DNA from 2 places in the Bacillus sp. JJ1533 genome. Region 2 is predicted to be linked to the other one. Evidence: riboswitches for the same ligand, from Rfam matches in the RefSeq annotation. Region 2 holds a riboswitch; the other holds the start of a gene.
What was found. A riboswitch is a leader RNA that binds a small molecule or an ion and turns the genes downstream of it on or off. The one in region 2 is predicted to bind cyclic di-GMP.
Positions count from the first base shown of each region.

Region 1 (6,412 bases), on a different contig from region 2:
TCAGCTTATTGGTATGTACCATGAGTCTTCAGGATTGCTTGATCTATTTCGTTTAAGTATTCATCAATACCTTTAATTAAACTCTTCTAAATAATAAATTCAAATTTGTAATAATTGGATAAATAATCCAACTTATGGTTATTATAGTTTCAATAGAATTGTTTATCAAAATGGTATGGGTGGTTTCGGCTGTGGAGAGGCTGTAGCTAAGGCGAGTGAGCACTTGGAAGGATTTAAGGAAAAGAATAATTTTTTGAGGATTTCATTAACAGATTTTCATCATGTAGGAGATGGAATACAAAATACCTTATTTTCTCAAATTCATACTATAGTTCAAAAAAAAATAATGGTCAGATCGATAATAATATTAAATCCGTGGACCTAGGTTTTGATAATGGAAAAATAGAAAAGTATCAAAGTGAAATAAAAAAGTTAGATGCATTTAGGTAGATATATAATTATAATAATCTACATTATAAAAATAACGATGTGCTAGTTGTTTTAAATTCTAATCATGGACATACATTTTTTTAAGAGGAATCATATTCCCCTCATGAGATCAAAAGAACTGTCCCTTTTATGTTATATGGAAAAAGTGTAACCAATATACAATCAGAAGAAATGATAAATTTTATAAAGAAAAAGTTAACATGTGGAAAGAAGTTATTTTTATGCATATTAAGGAAAATATCAAGGTTTAATTATTCGTATTATTGGTTCTATTCTTATACAACAAGTAGTAAACTATCAAAGCTAAAGGTTATATATTCAGTTAATACCATGCACACAATGTTTCATGTAAACAACATGGACTTTTTGTTGTTGCAATTTGCTTACTACAATCAGGCTTTTTTTATTCATTTACTTAAATCCTCTCAATTTTTGAAAGGTTTATCCGATATATAAACTAAGTATAAAAAAATAATATGGATGTTACCTATAACCACGAAAGATTTTTGATGTATTTAGGTAAGGAGGGAAAAGGTATGTTAAATAGTACCACGATTAGATTTTCAGGTTTAGCCTCAGGCTTAGACACAGAAAGTATGGTAAAGGAGTTAGTTAATGCTCAAAAGCATAGGTTAATTAAATTACAGCAAGCGAAAACAATGAATATATGGAAAACAGATGCTTATCGAGAAATTAATAGTAAGCTTGTAAGCTTTCGATCTGCAACTGAGCATCTAAGACTTCAAACCCCCTTTAATAAACAGACTACGACAGTGACACAACCTGAAAAATTGGGAGCCACAGTTACAGGATTACCATCTTCTTCAACTTACACCATAAGTGAAGCAACTATGGCTACAGAGGCTAGAGGTGCTACTGTTAGTTTTAAATTAAATATTGCAGAGGGGGTAGCCCTAGATGAAGAGATTTCTTTTAAACTTAATGGAATTGATGTTAGCATTGGAGCTGCAGACACAATAGCATCTACCATTACTAAAATAAATGATGCTGGAGCAGGTGTTGTTACAGCCTCTTACTTTAAAGATGGAAATTCATTAATTCTAACTAGTACGAATAAAGCAGCAGCATCTGAGATCTCTATCACTAATTTAACAGTAAATGGTGATACAGCTATAACTGCAAATAAGATAGGGCTCATAAATGGGACAATAAATGAAAGTACAGATAGCTTTTCTTCAAATGGTGTATCCACAGCTAAAGGTGCCGATGCCGTTGCTGCGAAAGTTGTCATAAATGGATTGACAATTAATCCAACAGGGAACAGCTTTACTTTTGATGGAATTAAATTCGATTTGAAGGCAAATATCACACCCGATCAACCGGTGTCTGTTGGAACAAAAAAAGATACATCAGTTGTTTTTGACAGCATTAAAAATTTTGTGGATAAGTACAATGAACTGGTTGAGGAGCTTAATGGAAAGATATCAGAGAAACGCTACAGGGATTTTCCTCCTCTAACAGAGGAACAAAAAAATGAAATGACAGATCGGGAAATTGAGCTTTGGGAAGAAAAAGCTCAAAGCGGAATGTTAAATGGGGACCATACTGTTTCTAGGCTTCTCACAGATTTAAGATCTAGTTTAGGGACTGCTGTTGGGACGGGGGATGCGGGATTTCAATCTTTATTTGATATTGGCATTACAACTAGTAAAAATTGGCGAGAAAATGGCAAGTTAGAAATCGATGAAAAAAAGCTAAATGCAGCTTTAGAAAATAATATGGATAGTATCATAAAGCTTTTTACTTCAAGAAGTACAGAAACTGGTACGACTGTAACCAATGTCCAAAAACATAATGAAAGTGGCTTAGGTATCAGATTATACGAACGATTAAATTTTGGAATTTCTGAACTAAGTTCAAAGGCAGGTTCTCCTAATCTATCTATTGACGTAAATAGTATGATGGCTAAAGAGCTGAAAAATATAGAAGGCGGGATATCCAGAGAAGAGGATCGTTTAGCTCGAGTTGAAGATCGTTACTGGAAACAGTTTCAAGCGATGGAATTGGCTATGCAAAGAGCTAACTCTCAAAGCGGTTGGCTTATGCAGCAATTCGGTGGAGGGATGTAAAAAATAGCGAAGTGGGGGATTTGAACCCTTCACTTTGTTTTTTCATTTAGAGCTATAACAAAAACTCATCTAAGCATTTGGTTATAAATTTCTACTAAATGTAAATGAATTATTGCCGATATTAGCAATAGATTTGGTTTGTTCAGTCGAAAGGAGAAGACTAGTATGGTAATTAAAGATATTTCCTTTGATTCTTCTGTTTTTAAGAACGCTGATATTTCAAGTAGAAATAATGAATTGATTATTGATCACATACAACCAAAAGAAGATAAACATGTAGAGGAAAATATACTAGTTTCAAAGGAAAAGCTTGAAGATGTGGTGGATGTGATGAATGATTTTTTATCTCCAACAACTACTGCATTAAAGTTTGAATTACATGAAGAATTACAAAAATACTACGTAAAGATTATTGATACAAATTCAAATGAAGTTGTCCGTGAGATACCATCAAAGAAATTGCTGGATATCTATGCGTCAATGACAAATTATTTGGGGCTCTTTTTTGATAATAAAGCTTAAAATTGATTTTCTAGTTTTTTAATAGTAAAGAAGGAGTAGATGAAAAATGGCTGTGAATAATCCATATCAAACCTATCAAAAGAATTCATTTTCAACTGCATCGCCAGGTGAGTTAACATTAATGCTCTATAACGGTTGTCTTAAATTTATAACAACGGCCCGAGTTGCAATTCAAGAAAACGATATTAGTGAAAAAAATACTAATTTGATTAAGGCGCAAAATATTATCCAGGAACTTATGGTTACATTAAATATGGAAAATGAGATTTCAAAGCAAATGATTGTAATGTATGACTATATTAAATCACTCCTAATCGAAGCTAACATAAATAATGACCTTCAAATATTAGAAGAAGCAGAGGGATATGTGACAGAATTTAGAGATACATGGAAACAAGTTATTCAAGTGAACCGTCAAAAACAATATCAAGGTGGACAAGTATAGTGAACGCACTTTTGTCACTAAACGGTATAACAAAAGAATTACTAGAGTTATTAGAGCAACCGATTCCGAAAGAGAATCGTGATAGTTTTATTGAAAGAATCACTTCTTTTTTAGACTTGAGGGACAGAGCTATAAAAGAAATTGCTCCTCCCTACACTGATGAAGAAAAGAAGTTAGGTGCTGAAATTGTCCTTATCAACAAAATCATTGATGCTAAACTAGCGGAAATCAAACTCGAGATCCAAACGGATTTAGCCCAATTGAAAAAAAGTAAAGCTACTTCAAAAAAATATGCTAACCCTTATCAAGCTGGACCGGCAGATGGAATGTTTTTTGATAAAAGAAAATAGAGATGGTTCCGAGTAGTGTATCTGCTACTCGGTTTGTTTTGCTAGATTTTTCTGTTAAATAAGGATAAATTGACTATAACTAGTAAAATAGACCTTTTCAATTCGCTGGTAAAATAGTATGATAATAGTTAATGAATAATAAAAAACCAAAGTGAAAAAGGCAAACTATGGGAAATCGTAGGACGCAAAGCCAAGGGCCTGACCCACAATCAGTGGATGGTAGCCGGTTGCCACAAGGAATCATAGTCTATTTACCTATGAACCTTGTATGAGGTTCTTTTTCTTTTGGCTTTTTTTAGAAAGGTAGGACTAAAGGATGAAGAAAATCTTGAAGAGAAACGTCACTATTCTTGCATTGCTTCTAATGGTTGTTCAATTATTCTTTCCATTCGGCAATGCACTCGCTAATGGTAGTATGCTGCCACCAAGTGATATTTCGTATCAGGAGGTAACTCCAGATGATATTAAACTCAGTTGGAATTCTGTGTATGGCGCAACAGGATACAATATTTATGAAATTACTGAAGGGCAACTCATTTTAAAACAAAAGGTGACTTCTAATAGCTATCTAATGAAGGATCTTCCAGAAGGAACCTATACATTTGTCATTTCAACCTTAAACTCAGATGGTGAGTCTGGACCTAGTGCACCAATTAGTTTTACTGTCACATACCCAGAGATGGCTGCGCCAGCAAATCTTTCTTATAAAATTTCGAATGGAAACAATGTTGTTTTAACATGGGATGCAGTTAAATATGCGGAAGTCTATAAACTCTATCGGGTTTCTGAAAGTGGCGAGTTTACGTTACTAGACTCTCCAACGAAGAATAATTACACAATTACGAATGCAGCAGAAGGAACCTATCAATATGCTGTTTCTGCGGATAACGTATTATATGGAGAATCTCCTTCTTCAGCACCTATCCTTGCTGAGGTGGTTCATCCAACGATGGTAACACCAAGTAATTTCAAATACTCTATTACAAATGGGAATGATGTTACTTTCAGTTGGACATCCGTTCCTTATTCAACAGAATATAGATTATATGAAATTACCGAAAATGGTAAAGAGCTTGTTGGAACAACAACTAATACGTCTATTAAACTATCAAATGTTGCACCAGGAAGTTATAAGTATGAAGTTCAATCATTTAGTGACCGCTTTGGAGAATCCAGTGGTGGAGACGGTCTAACAGTTGTTTTAGATGAAATTACCATGGCTGCACCAGCAAATTTTTCATATCAATTATTAAACCTAAATGATATAAAGCTAACTTGGGATAGTGCCCCAAATGCAAAAGAATATAAAATCTATCAAATCATCGATGGTGAAAAAGTATTAAAAAGTACGGTTACAAATACGTCCATCACCTATTCTAAGGCGGAAGCAGGTAAGTATGAATTTGTAATCCATTCCTACAATGATAGATTTGGAGAATCACAAGAGAGTGCGAGTGTTTCATTGACGATTGATCACGTTGAAATGCAGGCACCGAGCAAAGTAACGTCTTATGTAAAAAATGGTAATGATGTTGTATTGGAATGGGAACCAACTTCTAATACCAACAATTATTATGTTTATCAAGTAAAAGATGATGGATCTAAAGTAAGAGTAAGAACATTATCAAGTACGTCTACTACGACTACTATTGGAAATATGGCAGAAGGAAACTATAAATATGTAGTCCATTCTTATTCATCAAGGTTCGGTGAATCAGTGGAGGGAACTGAAACAACAATTTCAGTTGTTCACCCCGAAATGGCTGCACCAACAAATGTTACGAAGACAATTAAGAGTGAGACATCTTTTAGTCTAGAATGGGAAGCTGTTGAATATGCAACATCCTATAAGATTTATCAGATTGAAAACGGAGAAAAGGTTCTGAAGGCAACAACTACTAGTACAAATAGAACTTTCTCAAATATGTCTGCTGGGGAATACACTTATGAGATTTACTCACTATCTTCAAAATTTGGTGAATCTGAGACAGGTACTCAAGTAAGTGTTACTGTTGAGGGACTTACAATTAAAGCACCAACAAATCTAAAGTATGATATCAGAAATGGAAATGATATATATCTTTCATGGACGGGTGCAGAATTTGCGACAAATTACAATGTTTATCAGGTTATCGATGGAGAGAAAGTTCTCGTAAGAAATGTAACGTCAAGTTTAATACCTATTACGAACCAACCTGAAGGAGACTACCATTTAGTCGTTCATTCAAACTCTACAATTCACGGTGAATCGAAGTTTGGGGCTGAAATATTTGTAAACTTGGTCCATCCAGAAATGGAGAACCCAGCAAATCTTAACCCTGCTATTGTTAATGGAAATGATATTAAACTTTCATGGGAAAAGGCTGATTATGCTGATTCTTACAATGTCTATGAGGTAATAGGTGACCAAAAGGAATTAGTGAAAAATATTACTTCGAATATATATACAATAAGCAATGTAACTGAGGGAAAACATTCCTATGTTGTCCATTCTGTAAGTAAACGTTTTGGGGAATCAGTAGAGGGTAGCACTGTTTCTTTAGAAGTAGTATTTC
Region 1 covers NZ_JBALOV010000025.1:168,028-174,439, reverse strand. The annotation lists gene fliD (flagellar filament capping protein FliD) at 987-2,540, shown strand; gene flaG (flagellar protein FlaG) at 2,706-3,062, shown strand; gene fliS (flagellar export chaperone FliS) at 3,109-3,507, shown strand; gene V7138_RS12785 (flagellar protein FliT) at 3,507-3,857, shown strand; cyclic di-GMP riboswitch class I at 4,007-4,092, shown strand; gene V7138_RS12780 (OmpL47-type beta-barrel domain-containing protein) at 4,186-6,412, shown strand, end outside.
Region 1: another riboswitch for cyclic di-GMP. It lies ahead of V7138_RS12780 (OmpL47-type beta-barrel domain-containing protein); the one in region 2 lies ahead of V7138_RS19800 (sensor domain-containing diguanylate cyclase).

Region 2 (6,412 bases):
ATCGTTGAAACCAGTGCCGAAAGCAAGGCAATCACAAATGTATTTAACACAATGATGAGTAATCTTGTATCCCCAAATAGCTCCTTATACCAATCCAAGGTGAAGTCCTCGAAATTGTTCATCGTGCCACCGCTATTGAAGGAGTAATAGATTAAATAAAAAATCGGTGCATATAAAATGAAGAAAATAATAAATAGATATACTTTTGAAGATATGGCTAGTTTATCTTTCATTTTTTGCACCTCGTTTCTTGCGGTTTCCAGTCGCCACCATAATTAACACCATGAATATGATGAGGAAGACGGCAATGGTCGAACCCATACCCCAATCCTGTGTGACAAGGAACTGTTGTTCAATCGCTGTACCAAGTGTAATCACTTTGTTACCTGCAATTAATCGTGTCAACATGAACAATGATAGGGCAGGGATGAATACAACCTGACATCCAGATTTTACACCTTGAATCGTCAGTGGAAAAATCACACGGCGAAACGTTGTCCATTTAGATGCACCTAAGTCTCTAGCGGCATCTAATAGACTCGGATTTAACTCATTTAATGAGTTAAAGATAGGTAAAATCATAAATGGTATAAAAATATAAACCGATACAAATACAAAACTGAAATCCGTAAATAACAACTGTCTAGAACCGATACCTAGAACTTCAAGGATTGCATTTGCAGTTCCATAGGCTCCAAAAATCCCGATAAAAGCATATGCTTTTAATAGTAGATTAATCCAAGATGGAGCAATGATGAGCAGTAGCCAAAGGTGTTTGTGCTTTGTTCTTGTGATTAAATAGGCTGTAGGGTATGCCACCAATAAAGAGATAGCTGTTATTAAAAAGGCATACCAAAATGAGCTTAATGTCATTTTTAGATAAATAGGTGTAAAAAATGTTTTATAATTGATTAATGAAAGATTTCCTTCTATATCAAAAAATGAATAATAGAGTACAAGTGTAATTGGTGCAATAACAAATACAAGAATCCATAGTGCATAAGGGATAAAATATAAATTGCGGGTTAGCTTATTTTCCATGGCTTTCCCCGTCCACATAAGCCTCTAAACGGCGATCGTATTCTTCTTCCGTTTCACCGATACGCATAACATGAATCGCCTCAGGATCAAAGTAAAGTCCGATCTCGTCGCCAACCTTCGCTTTCTTTGTAGAGTGAACAAGCCATTCATTTCCGTCCTTGTCAAAACCGCAAATTTCATAGTGGACCCCTCTGAAAAGCTGTGAATCTACAACTACCTGTAACTTTCCTTTTTCAACAGAGGTAATCTCTAAATCTTCAGGACGAATGACAATTTCAACATCCTCATTATCTGAGAAGCCTTGGTCAACACAGTCAAATTTCTTACCAACAAATTCTACTAGAAAGTCTTTGTGCATTTTCCCTTTTACGATATTCGATTCCCCGATAAAGTCTGCAACAAAGCGGTTGATTGGCTCATCATATATATCAATCGGGCTGCCACTCTGTTGAATGTTTCCTTTATTTAAAACAAAAATCTCATCAGACATCGCAAGCGCTTCTTCTTGGTCGTGTGTGACAAAGATAAAAGTAATACCAAGGCGCTTTTGAAGGTCGCGAAGCTCATACTGCATTTCCGTACGCAGCTTTAAGTCAAGAGCAGACAAAGGCTCATCCAATAGAATAATCTCTGGTTCATTCACAATCGCACGAGCAATCGCAACACGTTGTCTCTGACCACCAGACATTTCTCTAATTTCACGATTTTCATAGCCAGTAAGATTGACGAAGCTTAAAGCTTCTTTCACTTTTTTATCGATTTCAGATTGCTTAAATTTCTTTATTCGTAAGCCAAAGGCAACATTTTCATAGACATTAAGATGTGGAAATAGGGCGTAATCCTGAAACACCGTATTAACCTGACGCTTATTGGCAGGTGTGGTATTTACCTTTTTTCCATTAAAGTAAACCTCTCCATCTGAAGGTTCGATAAATCCTGCAATCAAACGCAAGATTGTAGTTTTTCCGCATCCAGAAGGACCAAGAAGGGTATAGAATTTTCCTCTTTCTATTTCAAAACTGACATTGTTGAGGACCGGTGGGTCATTGTCATATTGTTTCGTCACATTTTTAAACTGGATAATAGGTATACTGTTCATTAGCAACCCCCTTCTTTCTATATAGTTTAAGATTATAGTTTTATGTAATCCGGCATAATTATACACGAAACGGTAAAAATTTCAATAACATTCATAATAGTCAAGGTGTAAAAATATGGGTTGCCATATTGGGAATAGTTACTAGGAGGAAAGTAGGGTGTTTGTAGTAGGAAAAAATTCACATTTCTAGAAAAAGGTTAGGTTAAATTCATTGACCTAAAGCAAAAATAGAAATATAATTATAGTACAATTTAAAATACTCTTTCTTTAGTGAGATAATTGAATAAAGTAAAGGCAAATTCATTGAAAGATGAAGACGCAAAACTATAGGGGCTTAGTCCAATGTGTTCATAAAGAAGGGATTCTCCAGAATTATTGAACATCCTTTTGGGACATGCCAGCCAGTTGCCGAGAATAACTCGTATCTAAGGACGTAGATTAATCGGTATATGATTAGTCTTTTTTTATACCATTTTACCATTACTGTTGCTACTATTTTACTAGATTTTTGGATAAGGGAGGGTTTCACTCAATAACTTGAACATCCTCTAAAAAATTTTGGAAGTGATTACACATGGAGAAAACCATCCAGAATCTGAACGTATTAAAAAAATTAAGTGGATTAATCGAAAGAATTGGTTCTGAAAAGAATTTGATTTCTGACGAGACTCGCGGCTTTTTTGATGGGATCTGTCAGGAAAGAGAAGAACAAGAGATTACCAATACCCTTTTAACTCAACTCCAACAAATGAACGAACAAATGGAAAATATGCATTGGATGAACAAGCATTACCGTATCCTTCATGAATTTGCCCAAATTTGCAGCAAAACCCTAAATGAAAGCGTTCTTCTTCAAAAATCCTATGAAATGGTTTCACGTGTTATGCCAGCGGATGCATTTTATATTGCCTTGCATAATCCCGGCGATGCCCATATTCAAATGATTTTTATTATGGATAACGGAGAACCAGCACCTCCAAGTATCGTGGAATTTGGTGAAAATTACACATCAAAGGTTATTAAAACGCGAGAAATTGTTCACCTCAAAAGTCAAAATCAAAACATCGAATTTGATACGAAAATGGGAGAAGGGGACGAAGATACAAGGTCCTGTCTTTTTGTACCAGTTGTAATTGATGACCAAGTAAAAGGTGTCATCTCGACTCAAAGCTTTAGGGACTTCGCCTATCGGAAGGAGCACGAAGATCTTTTACAAATGATCGGTGCACAGGTTATCAATTCGATTGAAACTGCTCGATTGTACGCAAAAATATACACGATGTCCCGTACCGACGAATTAACAGATTTAAAAAACCACCGTGCTTTCCACGAGGATTTAGCCCAGTTAATTCGAAACGAAAATGACGAAATTATCGTTATGATGATCGACTCTGACGATTTAAAGCAAGTCAATGACCGTTTCGGCCATGATGCTGGTGATTTGTATTTAAAGATTGTTGCAGATGGAATAAAAATGCTATGCAATGATAAGGTCGAAGGTTATCGGTATGCGGGTGATGAGTTCATGATCCTCATAAAAACTCAAATCGATATGGGGGTAAACGAAATCTACGATACATTAACAGAGTACTATCGTGCACACCCACTCATTATTGAGGATGAAAAAGTCACTGTTTCAATCAGCTCTGGTGTTGGGATATATCCTTATAATGGAACAACAGTGGATTCCTTGAAAAAGGCAGCAGACCAAGCGCTTTATGCTGCAAAAGAAAGTGGAAAAAACCGAATGGTCGTGGCCAATTAATAAAAAAGCTCATCCAAGTGGATGAGCTTTTTACTCGTTTATATGGGCAATAATGCCTTCTTCATCATCTAATACAAGCTTAATCCCGGCATAGGGGTCTCTGTTCAGAAATTCACCAAGCCATAGACGAATCGCTTCAATTAAGTTCGCCATAATGAGGACCTGTTTTCGATCATTCACATATACTTCTGCGGAGAATCCGTAGTCATCGTCATACATGAGTTCTACTTCAACTTCTTCTGGCTTGACTTGTTTCTTTAAGCCAATATATACGCAGACAGCATTAATGATTTCTTGTTCAGAAAGAATTAGCGACGCCATGGATCCGCCTCATTTTTCTTGCGATCTTTAATCATTACGAAGATTTTTCGAATAACAACAATTAAAACATAAATCGCAAGAACGTTAATCATTAATCCTAAAAATGAACCAAGCATACCCATTCCGCCTAAAAGACCACCGAAGAGGAATCCTGCAAGTCCACCTAGCATTAGACCTTTCATTAACCCACCAGACATGAATCCACCTTTAGGGTTGGTAGGAGTAGTTGATTTGTTGGTAACATTATTTTCTTCCTTTTTCTTTTGTTGTTGTTGGAAGTTGGATTTGTTCGTGTTTCCAATATTATTATTAAAACCACGTTTACCTGATTTATAGCCTTTTGCCTCAACAGTTGTGGTTTGGTCTTGGAAAACAAAGTTCCCAAGTGGCGAAAGAATCAGGGTAAGTGCTACTAATGCTGATAAAACCTTTTTCATATAAATGTGTACCTCCATATGTTAGTATTTATATTTTTACTATTATAACCTATTTCGTTGAAATTCTCTTGTGATTCACCTTCACTCTTATATACGATGAAAATGAGAGAAGGTTTCATTTTATAGATAAAAAAATGCTGGAAAATAGTAACAAAACCTTATATACCCAACCAGGTCAATATCACTATAGATGTAGGTAAAAAGTGGTTTTCTTATCCTAAGAGCTATAAAAATGGTATAGTATATTTGTAGTAATAGAAGGCAGGAGAGAGGATATATAATGAAAACAGAAATAGAGCTACAAAAAACATCCCTCATAGCTGATCTTAGATCTCTTTTTAAGGCAGGAGTTTTACTAGCAAATGTTCTACCTGTGTTTTCAGGATTTTGGTTAGCCATTTACTTTACGGGTGTTTCATTTCAAGATAACTTGGGATTGTTTCTATATACAATGATTGGAAGTACACTCGTCATGGCGGGGGCTTTAATTATTAATAATTGGTATGATGTAGACATTGATACAGTCATGGATCGAACAAAGAAACGACCAACTGTAACAGGCAACTTTTCATTGAAGTTTGTATTGGCCTTAGGCATTATTTGTACAGTATTAGGATTTGTTTTCTTATTTTTCACCACATATCAAGCTGTCTTTTTTACATTTGTAGGCTGGTTCACGTATGTTGTATTATACACGATGTGGTCTAAGCGCAGATTTACGATAAATACTGTGATTGGCAGTGTTTCAGGGGCTGTATCCCCATTAATGGGGTGGGCAGCTGTTGCACCAATCAATCATACCGTCCCAATCGTGCTTTTTTTGATTTTATTTGTGTTTCAAATGCCTCACACGTATGCGATCGCGATCAGGAAGTTTGATGAATATAAGGCTGCAAATGTTGCCATGCTCCCAGTCGTTAGTGGTATTGCAGCTACGAAGAGGCATTTTCTATTCTGGGTTATTTGTCTGTTCCCAATGCCTTTCTTTTTAGGTGACCTTGGAATGGTTTTTGTCATCCTTGCGACATTGCTCAATATCGGATGGATCATCTTGAGTATTAAAGGTTTTTCGATTAAAGAAGATATGAAATGGGCTCGCTGGAATTTCCTGTATTCTGTAAACTATATATTGCTTATCTTTCTATTGATGGTCATTGTGACATTACCTAAATATTTTGGATAGTGTATGGATTAAACCTCGCCGTATTTGATGTGGCGGGGTTCTTTAGTGTCATTTAAAACTGCTTGAGGCAGCATTTAGCTTATAGAAAAGGGAAGTGGGTGTGGTCTCGGGGCGATCTGGAGCCCCACCCAACCTTCCAGCCCAAAATTCAACCCAAACTGTCACAAATTCTACCCCTCAATCGTCTTGTTTATAAATCGAACTGTGGGAGTGAGTATTATGCAACTTAATGAAAAAACATGGGATTGCATCATTATCGGAGGCGGTGTAGCTGGACTAACTGCTTCCATCTACTTGGCGCGAGCTGGAAAGTCTGTGCTTGTGTTAGAAAAGTCGAAAACACTAGGTGGGAGAGGAAAAACGACGAAGAAGCTGGATTCTTATTTGAATCTGGGACCACATGCACTTTATTCGAAAGGAAAATCGTTGGAGGTCCTTGGCGAATTGGGCATTGAAGTAGAGGGGAGCATTGTTCCAACAGAAGGAAAGATTGTTCACAATAACCAAATTTACGATATTCCGGCTACACCAATTGGTCTCATAACTAGCCCATTATTAAATTGGAA
Region 2 covers NZ_JBALOV010000036.1:68,125-74,536, reverse strand. The annotation lists gene V7138_RS19815 (ABC transporter permease) at 1-233, opposite strand, end outside; gene V7138_RS19810 (ABC transporter permease) at 223-1,041, opposite strand; gene V7138_RS19805 (ABC transporter ATP-binding protein) at 1,031-2,140, opposite strand; cyclic di-GMP riboswitch class I at 2,424-2,551, shown strand; gene V7138_RS19800 (sensor domain-containing diguanylate cyclase) at 2,715-3,905, shown strand; gene V7138_RS19795 (YxcD family protein) at 3,936-4,226, opposite strand; gene V7138_RS19790 (hypothetical protein) at 4,214-4,663, opposite strand; gene cyoE (heme o synthase) at 4,944-5,846, shown strand; gene V7138_RS19780 (phytoene desaturase family protein) at 6,066-6,412, shown strand, end outside.